4 regions of the Sphingobacterium sp. NPDC055346 genome follow, and region 4 is predicted to be linked to each of the others. Evidence: riboswitches for the same ligand, from Rfam matches in the RefSeq annotation. Region 4 holds a riboswitch; each other region holds the start of a gene.
What was found. Region 4 has a riboswitch for S-adenosylmethionine ahead of ACWICE_RS08085 (O-acetylhomoserine aminocarboxypropyltransferase/cysteine synthase family protein). Riboswitches for the same ligand answer to the same signal wherever they lie in the genome.

Region 1 (3,095 bases), on a different contig from region 4:
AGCAGCTTCTTTGTTTGCTTCGAAACGTTTTTGTGTTTCAGCATCAACTTCACCTTCAGCCAATACTGCAAGGTCTTTTACCTCAGCTAATTTTTGTTTAGCGAATGCTAACCAGTTTTTAACCTCAGCAGGTAGGGACTCTTCATTGTTCTCATTGTCCAAATCAAAAGGAACATGCAATAAAGATGAGGAAGGAGCGATCCATACACGGTCTTTTCCTAAAGCATCAACAGCTTGTTTGATTTTTTTCAATGAGTTTTCGTAGTCGTTTTTCCAAATGTTACGGCCTTCAACAACACCTAATGAAAGGGTTAGGGAAGCAGGAACTTTGGATAATATAGTGTCAAGTTGGTTTTCACCACGAACTAAGTCTAGGTGTAACGCATGCACAGGAAGGTTAACAGCAATGTCTTCGTTGTTTCCTAATGCCTCGAAGTATGTAGCAACGATTAATTTGATGCCTTTGGCAGCTGCAGCTAACTTTTCGAATACTTTTCCGTAAAGAGCTTTGGTAGCATCATCGATATCTAAAGCCAAGAAAGGCTCATCGATCTGCACGTATTTAGCGCCAGCATCAGCAAGTTTAGCCAAGATCTCTTCGTATACTGGAAGTAATCTGTCGATTAGATCGATACGGTTAAAATCAGCTTCTTTTTCTTTACCTAACAATAAGTAAGTGATAGGGCCAATCAGGACAGGTTTAGTTTCGATACCTGATTGTTTTGCTTCATTGTATTCACTTAGGAATTTTTCTGAAGTCAGTTTGAATTCTTGATCTTTCACGAATTCAGGAACGATATAGTGGTAGTTTGTATCAAACCACTTGGTCATTTCCATGGCAGTTACATCAACGCCACCTTCTTGGAAACCACGAGCCATCGCAAAATATAAGTCTAGGTTATATTGGCGATCGATTTTGTTCAAAAGGGAGTTGTAACGAGCGGGAATAGCTCCAACAGTTAAAGATAAGTCTAGGACTTGGTCATAGAATGAGAAATCATTCGATGGGATCAATTCGATACCTGCATCTTTTTGAGTCTTCCAATTGCTTTCACGGATTTTAAGTCCAGCCTGCAATAATTCTTCCGCGCTGATTTTCTTTGCCCAGTAAGCTTCGTTAGCTTTCTTCAGTTCACGGAAAGCACCCACACGTGGGTAGCCTAAATTGTTTGTTAATAGCATATAGTTCTCTACTAAATTAAATAAATTCCAATAAGTCTTTTTGCTAAGAGAAGGCTACCTAGGATTCCTGTAACCAGCTTATCTTTCCCAATCGGGGTAGAATGTAGCACCTTGTCAAGAGACAGGTTGCTAAGGCTTCATCGGGTCTAGTCCCTCTGCCTTTCTCTATAAGCGTCGGCTAAGATATGGATAAGATTTTTATTTTCCAAGGAAAATCTTTAGACTATCAGACAAAAGACACAAGACAATAGAAAAGCTGAGGTCCTTAAACAACCATAAGAAAGGGGAATAGTGTAAACTATTCCCCTTTCTTATGGTAATAATATTTTTATCTTTAGGACATGAAATTGGACAGATATTTATCCCATATTTTCTGTCTACTGTCTTATGTCTATTGTCTCAAGTCTTTTTAGCTAACCAACAATTTATATCCTTTACCATGCACATTGACGATTTCCACGTTTGGATCTTCTTTGAGGTATTTCCTCAGTTTACTCAGGAATACGTCCATGCTTCGGCCGGTAAAGTAATTGTCGTCATGCCATATTTTGATCAGGGCTTCTTCGCGGGTCAGGACATCATTTTTCTTTAAGCAAAGCAAACGAAGCAACTCGGCCTCCTTGGTAGACAGTTTCTGCTGTTGACCTTTGTAGGAGATAATCTGACTGGTGTAATCGAAGAAATAATCGCCGATCTCAAACTTGTCTGATACTTCTTCTTCTTTGTCCTTGGAAGCTCTCTTTAATAGCGCATTTATTCTCAATAAAAGTTCTTCAACACGGAAAGGCTTGGTGATATAGTCGTCACCACCTAGTTCGAAGGCCTGGGTTTTGTCCTCCATCATGCCTTTTGCAGTAGCATAGATGATAGGGACCGTCTGATTGATCTTGCGGATATCCTTTCCAAGGGAGAAGCCATCTTTTTTGGGCATCATGACATCCAGGATGCAAAGGTCGAATTCTTCCTTTCGGAAGGCATCCATTCCTTCTTGACCATCTGTACAGAGCACAACGTCAAATTTTCCTTTTAATTCAAGATAATCCTTCAGTAATTCGCCCAAATTAGGATCATCTTCTGCTAATAATATCTTTTGATTCATACTTTTCTCTTTCTTATGTTATGCTACTTCCTTGGATGCGTCCTTTAAAGGAAGAGTTACTTCAAATTGTGTGCCTTTATCTTTTTCGCTTTTTACGGAGATTTTTCCGTTCAGTCTTTTGATGATATCGTTAACATAGCTTAGCCCTAGACCGAAGCCTTTCACGTTGTGGATATTTCCCGTAGGTATGCGATAGAACTGGTCAAATATCTTTTCTTGTTGGTCCTTGGTCATTCCCATTCCCTTGTCTGCAACTGATATTACGATACTGTTCCCTCTATTAAAAGTCTTAAAAGTGATTTCTGGTTTTTCTTGAGAGTATTTAATTGCATTGTCGACCAGGTTGAACATCACATTGGAAAGGTGAAGTTCATCGCCCACCACTAAATCATTGCCTGCTGAAATGTCAATATTCAAGGTGCCTTCTGCCTTGTCCATCTGTAGTCGCATGCTCTCCAAGACTGCGTTGGCCAAGGAGTTGATGTGCACATTGGTGCGCTCGATCTTTAGGTTTTCTTTCTCCAGACGGGCAATGTTCAGGACGCGTTCGATATGCGAGCCTAAACGGACATTCTCATCGTAGATAATGTTTGCCAATTTGTTGACACGCTTGCCATCGGCGGAAATCTCAGGGTCACGTAAGGATTCACTGGCGATCATGATGGTGGCTACCGGCGTCTTGAACTCGTGGGTCATGTTGTTGATGAAGTCGGTTTTCATCTCCGACATCTTCTTCTGTTTGAAGATGATGCTCAAGGTATAGGCAAAACATCCGATCAACAGCGCCAATAAGGCTAGGATGGTCGGAAATAGC
Region 2 (3,095 bases), on a different contig from region 4:
CGCCCAAATCCCTTCGGCCTGTCTTTTATGGATGTTTTGACTGGCATTCCTCTGTTCATGGTTATTGGTCAGTAATAAAATTGCTGAAGGCATTTCCTGAACTAGATAAAGAAGGGAATATGAGGAAAGTGTTGAATAGCCATATTACGCCTGAGAATGTGCAAACTGAAATTGCTTTTTTCAATGACAAGAACAATTTAGGGTTTGAAAGGACTTATGGTTGGGCTTGGCTGTTCAAGTTGCAAGAAGAACTGGCAAATTGGGAAGATGAGGATGGGCAGCGCTGGAAAGTGGCTTTACAGCCATTAGTGGATCTGTTGGTCAAGCGATATATCGAATATCTCCCAAAATTGGTATACCCAATTAGGGCGGGACAACATGATAATTCAGCCTTTAGTTTATCGCTTTCTTTGGATTATGCCAATTCCGTAGGGGATGAGGCCTTTAAGAAATCCATTCAAGAAAACTCATTGCGTTTGTTCCAAAACGATAAGAATTGTGATCTGGCCTATGAACCGAGTGGATATGATTTTCTTTCCCCATGTTTAGAAGAAGCTTATTTGATGAGTAAATTGATGGAAAAGAATGAGTATTTAACGTGGTTGAAAGGATTTATGCCAGGATTGTTTGACCCTTCCTTCGAATTGAAACCCGCAATAGTTAAGGATAGGACGGACGGTAAATTGGTTCATTTGGATGGTTTGAATTATAGCCGAGCAGCATGTCTTTCCGGCATCAGTAAAATCGATGGAAGTTTGAAGCATTTAAAAGGCAATGCTATAGAACATTTTAACTTCTCCATAGCTAACTTAAGTGCTGAAGACGACTATATGGGAAGCCATTGGTTAGGGACTTTCGCGCTGTACGCGATAGGGAGGTTTTAGGGATAGTACTGAGATGGGAGATATGAGTATTGGGATATTAACCGTACTGACTCATTTTTAAAGTATTGAGATGTGAGATATAAAGGTATTAACCTTTATATCTCACATCTCAGATCTCAGATCTCAAATCTCCTAACTTAACATAAAGGAATTAATTTATTTTCAGATAGTTTCACTGGGACACTTTGGATCTGGGTAAAGCCGTCTTCCGTACTGATGATGGCTGACAGATCGATTCCGCGATTGGACAGTGCGGAAATCAAAGCAGTCCTAAAAGCTGTTTTGTTTGCTCCCCAATTGGATTTTACCAAATCATTGTTCAATACAACTAATTCGTTGGTGGAATAGTGGTGGAATTTCTCCACTAGGTGCTGGTGTAAGGGTTTTGTTGTGTTCGACATACAATTAATGTTTAAAGGGTTTAACCATAATTGCATTCAGAGGCGTCTTAAAAGACTTTGCAATATTCGTTTATTTTGGCTTGTTGCCCGTATCGATTTACCACCGCGGTGTCTGTCACTCGGTTGGTATTGCATCTGCAATTCTGAATACTCTACAAACTTAGTAGATTATATTTTAATATGCAAGTGTCAAATAAAAATTTTCTATAATTCTTTTCTCAGGCGGGCAACAGGGATATTCATTGCCTCGCGATATTTTGCAACTGTCCTACGGGCAATGGAATAGCCTTTTTCTTTTAAAATCTCTGTTAGTTTCTCATCTGCCAGAGGTTTTCTCTTATCCTCATTGGCGATGCATTCTTCCAAGATTTTCTTGACTTCCTTGTTGGAAACCTCTTCACCGGACTCAGTCTGAATGGCTTCAGAGAAGAAAGATTTTAAAAGGAAAGTGCCAAATTCGGTTTGGACATACTTGGAATTCGCAACACGGGAAACCGTTGAAATGTCCATTTCGATCTTGTCGGCAATATCCTTCAAGATCATAGGTTTCAGCATTCTGTCATCACCTGTTAAGAAATAGTCATATTGATATTCCATAATGGCATTCATAGTTTTCAACAAAGTCTGCTGTCTTTGTTTGATGGCGTCGATAAACCATTTTGCAGAGTCCAGTTTCTGTTTAACAAACTGAACGGCCTCACGCATTTTCTTGTCGTTCTTTTCGGCTTTTTCGTAATGTTCAAACATTTCCTGGTAGGAGCGGGACACACGAAGCTCTGGTGCGTTCCTGCCATTTAAGGTCAGGTGCAGGACACCGTCGTTGTTGGAGATATGGAAATCTGGAATAATCTGCAATTGCTTACCAGCAACAGCTCCTGAATCGCCTGGTTTAGGATTCAGTTTTAAGATTTCGTTTACAATTTCTTTAAGCTCTTCGGAGTTTACTCCCAATTGCTTTTCGATTTTATCGTAATGTTTTTTGGTGAATTCATCCAAGTAGTTCTCTACAACCAATTGGGCCTGTTGAATTATTGGATTATTTTGATCTTTCTTACGAAGTTGTATGCTCAAGCATTCCTGAAGATTTCTGGCGCCAATTCCCGCTGGGTCAAAGGTTTGAACAATTTTCAGCATCTCTTCAACCTCATCTTCTTCAACGATGACATTTTGGGAAAAGGCTAGGTCGTCGATCAGAGAAAGGATAGGTCGGCGCAGATAACCATCATCATCCAAGGAACCGATGATTTGTTGGCCTAGTACATAATCTTTATCAGAAAGGGCAAGTAAGTCAAGCTGATTTTGAAGATTTTCAAAGAAGGAGTCTTGGACTGCGATAGGGATTTCTTTTTTACCATCCTCATCATCATGGTCATAACCTCCACCGTAATCTTTATAGTCGTCTTCCTGGATATATTCATCTACGCTGAATTCGTCATCATAGCTATTGTCTTCCATGTTGAAGTCGTCATCCGGATCTTTGTCTGGGTATTCTTCGACAGGGTCGTTCATGTTGGTCAAACTACCATCTTCCAAGGCTGGATTCTCTTCAAGTTCTTCTTTGATACGGGCATCTAATGATACAGTAGGTACCTGAAGCAATTTTATGAATTGAATTTGTTGCGGTGAAAGTTTCTGTAATAATTTTTGTTGTAGTGTTTGCTTTAACATGTCCCCGATAAATAAGTCAGGTAAAAATAGGGAATAATATTCAATAAGATAAAATTGTTGTAAACAAAAGAGAATTTAGGAACAGTTTTTGCTATTATAAGTCTCGGAAAAACAGCCTAGTTAAAAACCAAAAATTTCATTT
Region 3 (3,095 bases), on a different contig from region 4:
TGTTTTACCCACATTCCGAAAACTCGCAAAATGAATAAAATTTTATCCAAGGCATTCTCGAAGCTGTCTCGAAGCTGTCTCGTATGAGACTGGAATATTAGTTAAAAAACTCTCCTCATGATAAACGACAAAAGGCGAATGAAATCATTCGCCCTTTGTTCTTATTTTAGAGTTAGTCAATTTAATTACACTAATTTTTCAACGATATTTTTAGTAGGTCCAGGATTACTCATGGTGTAGAAATGCAGTACTGGTACTCCAAAGTCTATTAGTTCCTTACATTGCTGTACTAGCCATTCTTCGCCAACTCGCCTAACATCCGCATTGGTTTTACAGGATTCCACGGCATCACTCAGGTCCTCTGGAATATCTAAGTGGAAAATCCGAGGAAGGGTAATCAATTGCTTTTTGGTTGTTAACGGCTTAAGTCCTGGAATAATAGGAACATGAATATCATTTTCCCTACACTTCGTCACAAATTCCTTATATTTTTCTACATTAAAAAACATTTGGGTAACGATAAATTCAGCTCCCATTTCCACCTTTTTCTTCAACCATTTAAAATCGGTGTTGAAATTAGGTGATTCAAAATGCTTCTCGGGGTATCCGGCAACCCCGATACAGAAATTAGTCTTTTCGGATGAGCCTATATCTTCATGTAGGTAAGAACCTTCGTTCATATCCACCACTTGTCTCAATAGGTCGGTTGCATAAGCATGTCCTCCAGCGGTCGGAATAAAGTCGGCATCTCCTTTTCTGGCATCACCTCTCAGCACCAATACATTATCGATACCTAAGAAATTCAGGTCGATAAGTGCGTTTTCAGTTTCTTCTTTGGTGAAACCACCGCAGATCAGATGCGGAACCGCATCGACTTTATATTTACTCATGATGGCAGCACAGATGGCTACCGTACCGGGTCTTTTTCTATAGGACACCCTTTCCAACAATCCGTTAGCATGTTGTTTGTACAGGTAGTCCTCACGGTGGTACGTCACATCGATAAAGGGAGGTTTGAATTCCATCAGTTCATCCATCGTTTGGAAGATACTTTGGATACCCTGCCCCTTAGCAGGAGGTAACAGCTCAAAAGAATATAAGGTCTTGCCTTTCGCGTTCTTGATGTGATCTACGATTTTCATAAAAATATATTAAGGCTTAGAGAGAACACAGTGAACACTGATTCTTTGGCTTATCTTTCCCATTTTGGGGGTAGAATGTAGCACCTTGACTGGTGTCAGGTTGCTAAGGCTTCAGCGGGTCTAGTCCCTCTGCCTTTCTCTATAAGCGAGGGCTAATATCGTCAATAGCAAGGTAATCTCAAAATGTTTCAAGAAAAAACTTTGCGGATGGCATTGAATCAGAAGGAATCAGGGTTGGATGGACGGGACATATAAATGAATGGAAGAAGGTATCATCATAAAAAATGGGCGTGATTGACACGCCCATTCTCTTTTCAAAATATCTTATTAATCTTCTAGGTACATATCGATCAAACCCTCAGGTAGGTTCAGAACGATAATCTTTTCCTCGGGGTCTATGCCGACGATGAAGTCCTCGTTTAGGGGAAACATGGCGTCTCGGCCATCGATATCTACGGTTGCGATAAATTGCTGTGGCATCTCTTGGACATGGGTAATTTCGCCCAATTCGCCTTCATCTTCCTCAATAGCGGTATAACCTACTAGATCATGATAGGTAAAATCATCGGGATCGCGTTCCGGCATTTTATCGTTTGGCAGGTAGATCTGCTTTCTCAATAAAGGTTGGGCTTTGTCAATATGGTCAACATCTTCAAAATTGACATAAGCTGTGCTGTTATTGTGAAACTTGACCTTTTCTACAAAGAATGGCACCAATTTCTTGTCCATCTCCAAGAAAACTACATCCAGATCAAGGTCCATATAGTTATCAAATTCAAAAAACAGTTGCAGTTCACCCTTCAATCCTCGGGTTTTACTGACATAACCGATATAAAAACATTGATCTTTCGTCATATTCACAAATTAATTTCCAAAAATACGGAATTCTTTTTCTGTTGGGATTTTAGGGATGTAAAAACAAGATAAAATGGGAACAAAAAAGCCGGTTCATAGAATGATCCGGCCATTTTGAATACTTTATGAAGAGATTATCCTTCAGTTTCTTCAATGTTTTCAGTAGCATCAGCAGCTTCTTCTGCTTCTTCTGTAGCTGTTTCTTCAGCAACAGGAGCGTTTTTAGCAGCGATAGCAGCAGCTCTGTCTTCTTTTTTCTTAGCTTCAGCAGCTAAAGCAGCTTTCTTAGTTTCATCCTTAGATTTCGCTAAGCCTGATTTCTTTCCTTCGATTTGAGCATCTTTACCTTCAGCCCATTTAGTGAAAAGTTCTTCAGCTTTAGCTTCATCAAAAGCTCCTTTTTTCACACCGCCTTGTAAGTGTTTTTTGTATAAAACACCTTTGTAAGAAAGGATAGCGCGAACTGTGTCAGTAGGTTGGGCACCTTTGTTCATCCAGTCTAACGCTTTTTCGAAATCCAAAACGATAGTTGCTGGGTTAGTGTTTGGGTTGTAAGAACCTAAACGCTCGATGAACTTACCATCACGTGGTGAACGGCCGTCTGCTACTACTACGTGGTAAAAAGGTTTTCCTTTTTTACCGTGTCTCTGCAATCTGATTTTAGTTGCCATGTTTTTTCTTTATTTATGTATTCAACATATCCCCCGTTGCTTCATGCAGGAGGGGACGCAAAGATACAAAGTATTATCAATTAATACAATAGAGAATTTAAAGCTGTTTTACCTGTAAAATATGTACTCCTTCCGAGCTATAATCTTGAAAAAGATTTGAGTAATCTCCCAATAATACCGATATTCAGATACTTCAAACCATTGACATCTTATGCAAAGAATTGCTCCTTTAAGGATTGTAAAAGCTTCCGCTGGATCTGGAAAAACATTTTCTCTCACCGTACATTACCTGACCCTGTTGCTATCAAAAGAAAGCAGCTATCGGGAAATCCTTGCCGTTACCTTCACCAACAAGGCCACGGCCGAAATGAAAGGCCGTATTATGTCAGTCCTTCATGGCTTGGCAATCGGCAGTACAGCAGATGAC
Region 4 (3,095 bases):
ATCGCAAGCCTTTGGCTTTCATTGAATGCGATTCCCCACGGTGAGAAAAACGCATTTGTTCCGATAGCAATCAGATTATGGATCTTTATGGTTTTGGATACCGTCCATTCCAAAGCTTGTTGACCGCCTAGAGATCCTCCAATCAAGGTGTTGATTTCTTGGATCCCTAGATGATCAGCTAATAGTCCATGTGCTTTAACAATATCTCTGATCGTGAACTGAGGAAAGTCCGAATAATAGGGTAGGTTGGTGTCAGGGTCAATGGATAGGGGATTCGTCGTCCCATAATGTGAGCCCAGTACATTGGCACAGATAATGAAATAATCCTTATCGTTGAATAACTCATTTTCGCCAAATAATCCTGGCCACCAGTCAAAAACATCTGAATTTGCAGTCAATGCATGACATACCCAAATTACATTGGATTTATCCTCATTTAGCTTTCCATAGCTATGGTAGGCTATCTGTAGGTTTGCCAGTTTTTTACCACTCTCTAATTCGAAGTCTTGGCTATATCCGAAAGTCTTTACACTCATTCTCTTTAATTATCTTCCTCCTAAAAAATCAGTTAAGCCCCCACTTACTTGATTTTGTCAAATGCTTGTGTTAAGTCTGCTTTAATATCGTCGATGTGCTCGATACCCACCGAAAGTCTCAATTGACCTGGAGCAACTCCAGCTGCTTTCTGCGCCTCTGCACTCAATTGTTGGTGTGTCGTTGCAGCAGGATGGATAATCAGGGATTTCGCATCTCCTACGTTCGCCAAATGGCTGATCAATTCCAAAGAGTCAATGAACTCATTCGCCTTATCAACTCCACCTTTGATGGTAAAGGATAATACCGCACCATATCCGTTTTTCAGATATTTTTGTGCATTCTGATGGTATGGGTGGTTTTTCAATCCTGGGTAGCTTACTTGCTCTACTTGTGGATGTGCTTCCAACCATTGTGCGATTTCCAAGGTATTGTCAACATGGCGTTGAACACGAAGAGACAAGGTCTCCAGACCTTGTACCAAAAGCCATGAATTGAATGGAGATAGGGCAGGGCCGAAATCTCTTAATCCTTCAACGCGAGCGCGGATAGCAAATTGAATGTTCCCAAACGGTCCGCCTTCACCGAATACATCCGAGAATACTAAACCATGGTAACCTTCAGAAGGCTCTGAGAATTGTTTGAATTTACCATTTCCCCAGTTGTAGTTACCGCCATCGATAATCACACCACCAATACTCGTTCCGTGACCACCGATCCATTTTGTTGCCGATTCTACAACCACATTGGCGCCATGCTCCAATGGTTTGAACAGATAACCGCCAGCACCAAAAGTGTTGTCCACGATCAATGGTAGGTCATGTTTCTTGGCAACCGATGCGATACGCTCGAAATCAGGAATATTGTAACTCGGATTCCCAATCGTTTCTACATAGATCGCTTTAGTTTTATCGTCGATCAAGGCTTCAATTTTATCTGCATCCGAATCTTCAGCAAATCTTGCCTCAATGCCTAATCGCTTAAAAGAAACCTTGAACTGGTTATAGGTACCTCCGTAAAGATTTGATCCTGAAACAAAGTTTTCACCTGCCTCGAGGATATTGGTCAAGGCCAAGAATTGTGCTGCCTGACCAGAAGACACAGCTACAGCTGCCACACCACCTTCTAATGCCGCGATACGTTTTTCAAAAACATCCGTAGTTGGATTCATGATCCGCGTATAGATATTTCCAAATTGCTTAAGGGCAAATAAATTCGCGCCATGTTCCGCATTTTCGAAAACATAGGAGGTAGTCTGATATATAGGTAATGCTCTGGATCCAGTTGTAGGGTCTACATCTTGACCTGCGTGCACTTGTAGTGTTTCAAATTTAAGATTTTTGTTGTCTGCCATTTTTATGTTGATTATTGATGTTAGTAAATTGAATATATGATTTCCTTTCTTGCTATGCTATTGGTCGTCTGTACTCTATTATTTTTGCACTTTTTCCTCGTGCTCAAACATAGTGACGACTATCGCATTCGGGTAATGCAAATAATACAGCTGGAAATAAATTGAATGTTGAGATCTGTTGCTGGTTTTCCAACAAGATACACTAATTCCGATTTTGAAAATTTTGAAGTCATAGTCTATTTCATTTATATGCTCCTGGGCTTTATTGCCTCGGACAGGAATTGGCACCTTTTCAATCCTTATTGAAGGTTGCCAGTGGGTCATTGAGCCAGTCTCTCGCCACTTCTTTATAAATCAAGACCATCTTTTTAGAGAGGTAATGATTAGCGTACCACTATCGAAGTACTCCGCAAATATAGTTCACGAAATTTAATTTTGCAATCTTTTTCTGAAAAGTTTATTCTTTGGCAGATCCCATTACCACTTTTCCCTATAAAGACCAGGGCTTCAACCTTTGTTAGTCCCTTCTCTAACGTCGGTTGAAGCCCCAATATTTTTCTGATATATATTTCCGATCAACTAAAAGGTAGTTGTCTTCGCATCACGCATTTGAATGATTTTGTCTACCACGTAGCGTGTATTCCCACGCCATGGTAATACGCCATGATATTCCTTATAATGAAGGTCAAAGGCTTTCCCGCTATTTAGTTCCAAGATATGGAAAACTGAGTCGTTTTCAATGGAGAATTCAAATTCATTGCTCGAAAGACCGGTCCCGGTCTTTTGCGAACGGATCCCCTCTTGGATCAGCTTTCCTTCGTAGGTCTTAAATAAATTTCCCTTTTTTACCGCATAATTCAAAACGCCAGATTTAACGCCTTCTCCAAATACAAAATAATATTTGAAATAAACAAATCCAGCAAAAGCCAGAAATAGAATAAGTAAAAACCAGCTGATGAATTTCTTGAACTTTGAACCTTTAGTGCTAGGTTGTGGGTTAGTTGTTTCCATTTTTTTTGATTCAGTTTCTATTTGGTAACAAAAAGAATACCTAAAAATAAAAAAGGTTGGCGAATTTCCATTGCCAACCTTATATTTTTTTTAACCTAGTAGCTGCATCTCTGCATCGATTGCTTCCTTGGTCTTGTCACTTACCGGAACCAATGGAAGCCTAACATGGTCTTTGCCAATCCCTTTCTTTTCTAGG

Region 1: linked by a shared signal. The riboswitch ahead of metE (5-methyltetrahydropteroyltriglutamate--homocysteine S-methyltransferase) and the one ahead of ACWICE_RS08085 (O-acetylhomoserine aminocarboxypropyltransferase/cysteine synthase family protein) in region 4 are both predicted to bind S-adenosylmethionine.
Region 2: linked by a shared signal. The riboswitch ahead of ACWICE_RS13955 (5-oxoprolinase) and the one ahead of ACWICE_RS08085 (O-acetylhomoserine aminocarboxypropyltransferase/cysteine synthase family protein) in region 4 are both predicted to bind S-adenosylmethionine.
Region 3: linked by a shared signal. The riboswitch ahead of ACWICE_RS18775 (methylenetetrahydrofolate reductase) and the one ahead of ACWICE_RS08085 (O-acetylhomoserine aminocarboxypropyltransferase/cysteine synthase family protein) in region 4 are both predicted to bind S-adenosylmethionine.

What each region holds. Positions count from the first base shown of each region.
Region 1 covers NZ_JBSHMI010000007.1:34,292-37,386, forward strand. Annotated here, with positions in the region: gene metE (5-methyltetrahydropteroyltriglutamate--homocysteine S-methyltransferase) at 1-1,182, opposite strand, end outside; SAM riboswitch class I at 1,258-1,356, opposite strand; gene ACWICE_RS14555 (response regulator transcription factor) at 1,592-2,281, opposite strand; gene ACWICE_RS14560 (sensor histidine kinase) at 2,300-3,095, opposite strand, start outside.
Region 2 covers NZ_JBSHMI010000006.1:240,493-243,587, forward strand. Annotated here, with positions in the region: gene ACWICE_RS13950 (DUF2891 domain-containing protein) at 1-884, shown strand, start outside; gene ACWICE_RS13955 (5-oxoprolinase) at 1,022-1,285, opposite strand; SAM-I-IV-variant riboswitch at 1,347-1,441, opposite strand; gene rpoN (RNA polymerase factor sigma-54) at 1,490-2,953, opposite strand.
Region 3 covers NZ_JBSHMI010000011.1:35,243-38,337, forward strand. Annotated here, with positions in the region: gene ACWICE_RS18775 (methylenetetrahydrofolate reductase) at 186-1,142, opposite strand; SAM riboswitch class I at 1,190-1,290, opposite strand; gene rimM (ribosome maturation factor RimM) at 1,470-1,997, opposite strand; gene ACWICE_RS18785 (30S ribosomal protein S16) at 2,132-2,668, opposite strand; gene ACWICE_RS18790 (UvrD-helicase domain-containing protein) at 2,880-3,095, shown strand, end outside.
Region 4 covers NZ_JBSHMI010000003.1:265,008-268,102, forward strand. Annotated here, with positions in the region: gene ACWICE_RS08080 (homoserine O-acetyltransferase family protein) at 1-536, opposite strand, end outside; gene ACWICE_RS08085 (O-acetylhomoserine aminocarboxypropyltransferase/cysteine synthase family protein) at 581-1,888, opposite strand; SAM riboswitch class I at 2,131-2,244, opposite strand; gene ACWICE_RS08090 (hypothetical protein) at 2,468-2,899, opposite strand; gene dapA (4-hydroxy-tetrahydrodipicolinate synthase) at 2,990-3,095, opposite strand, start outside.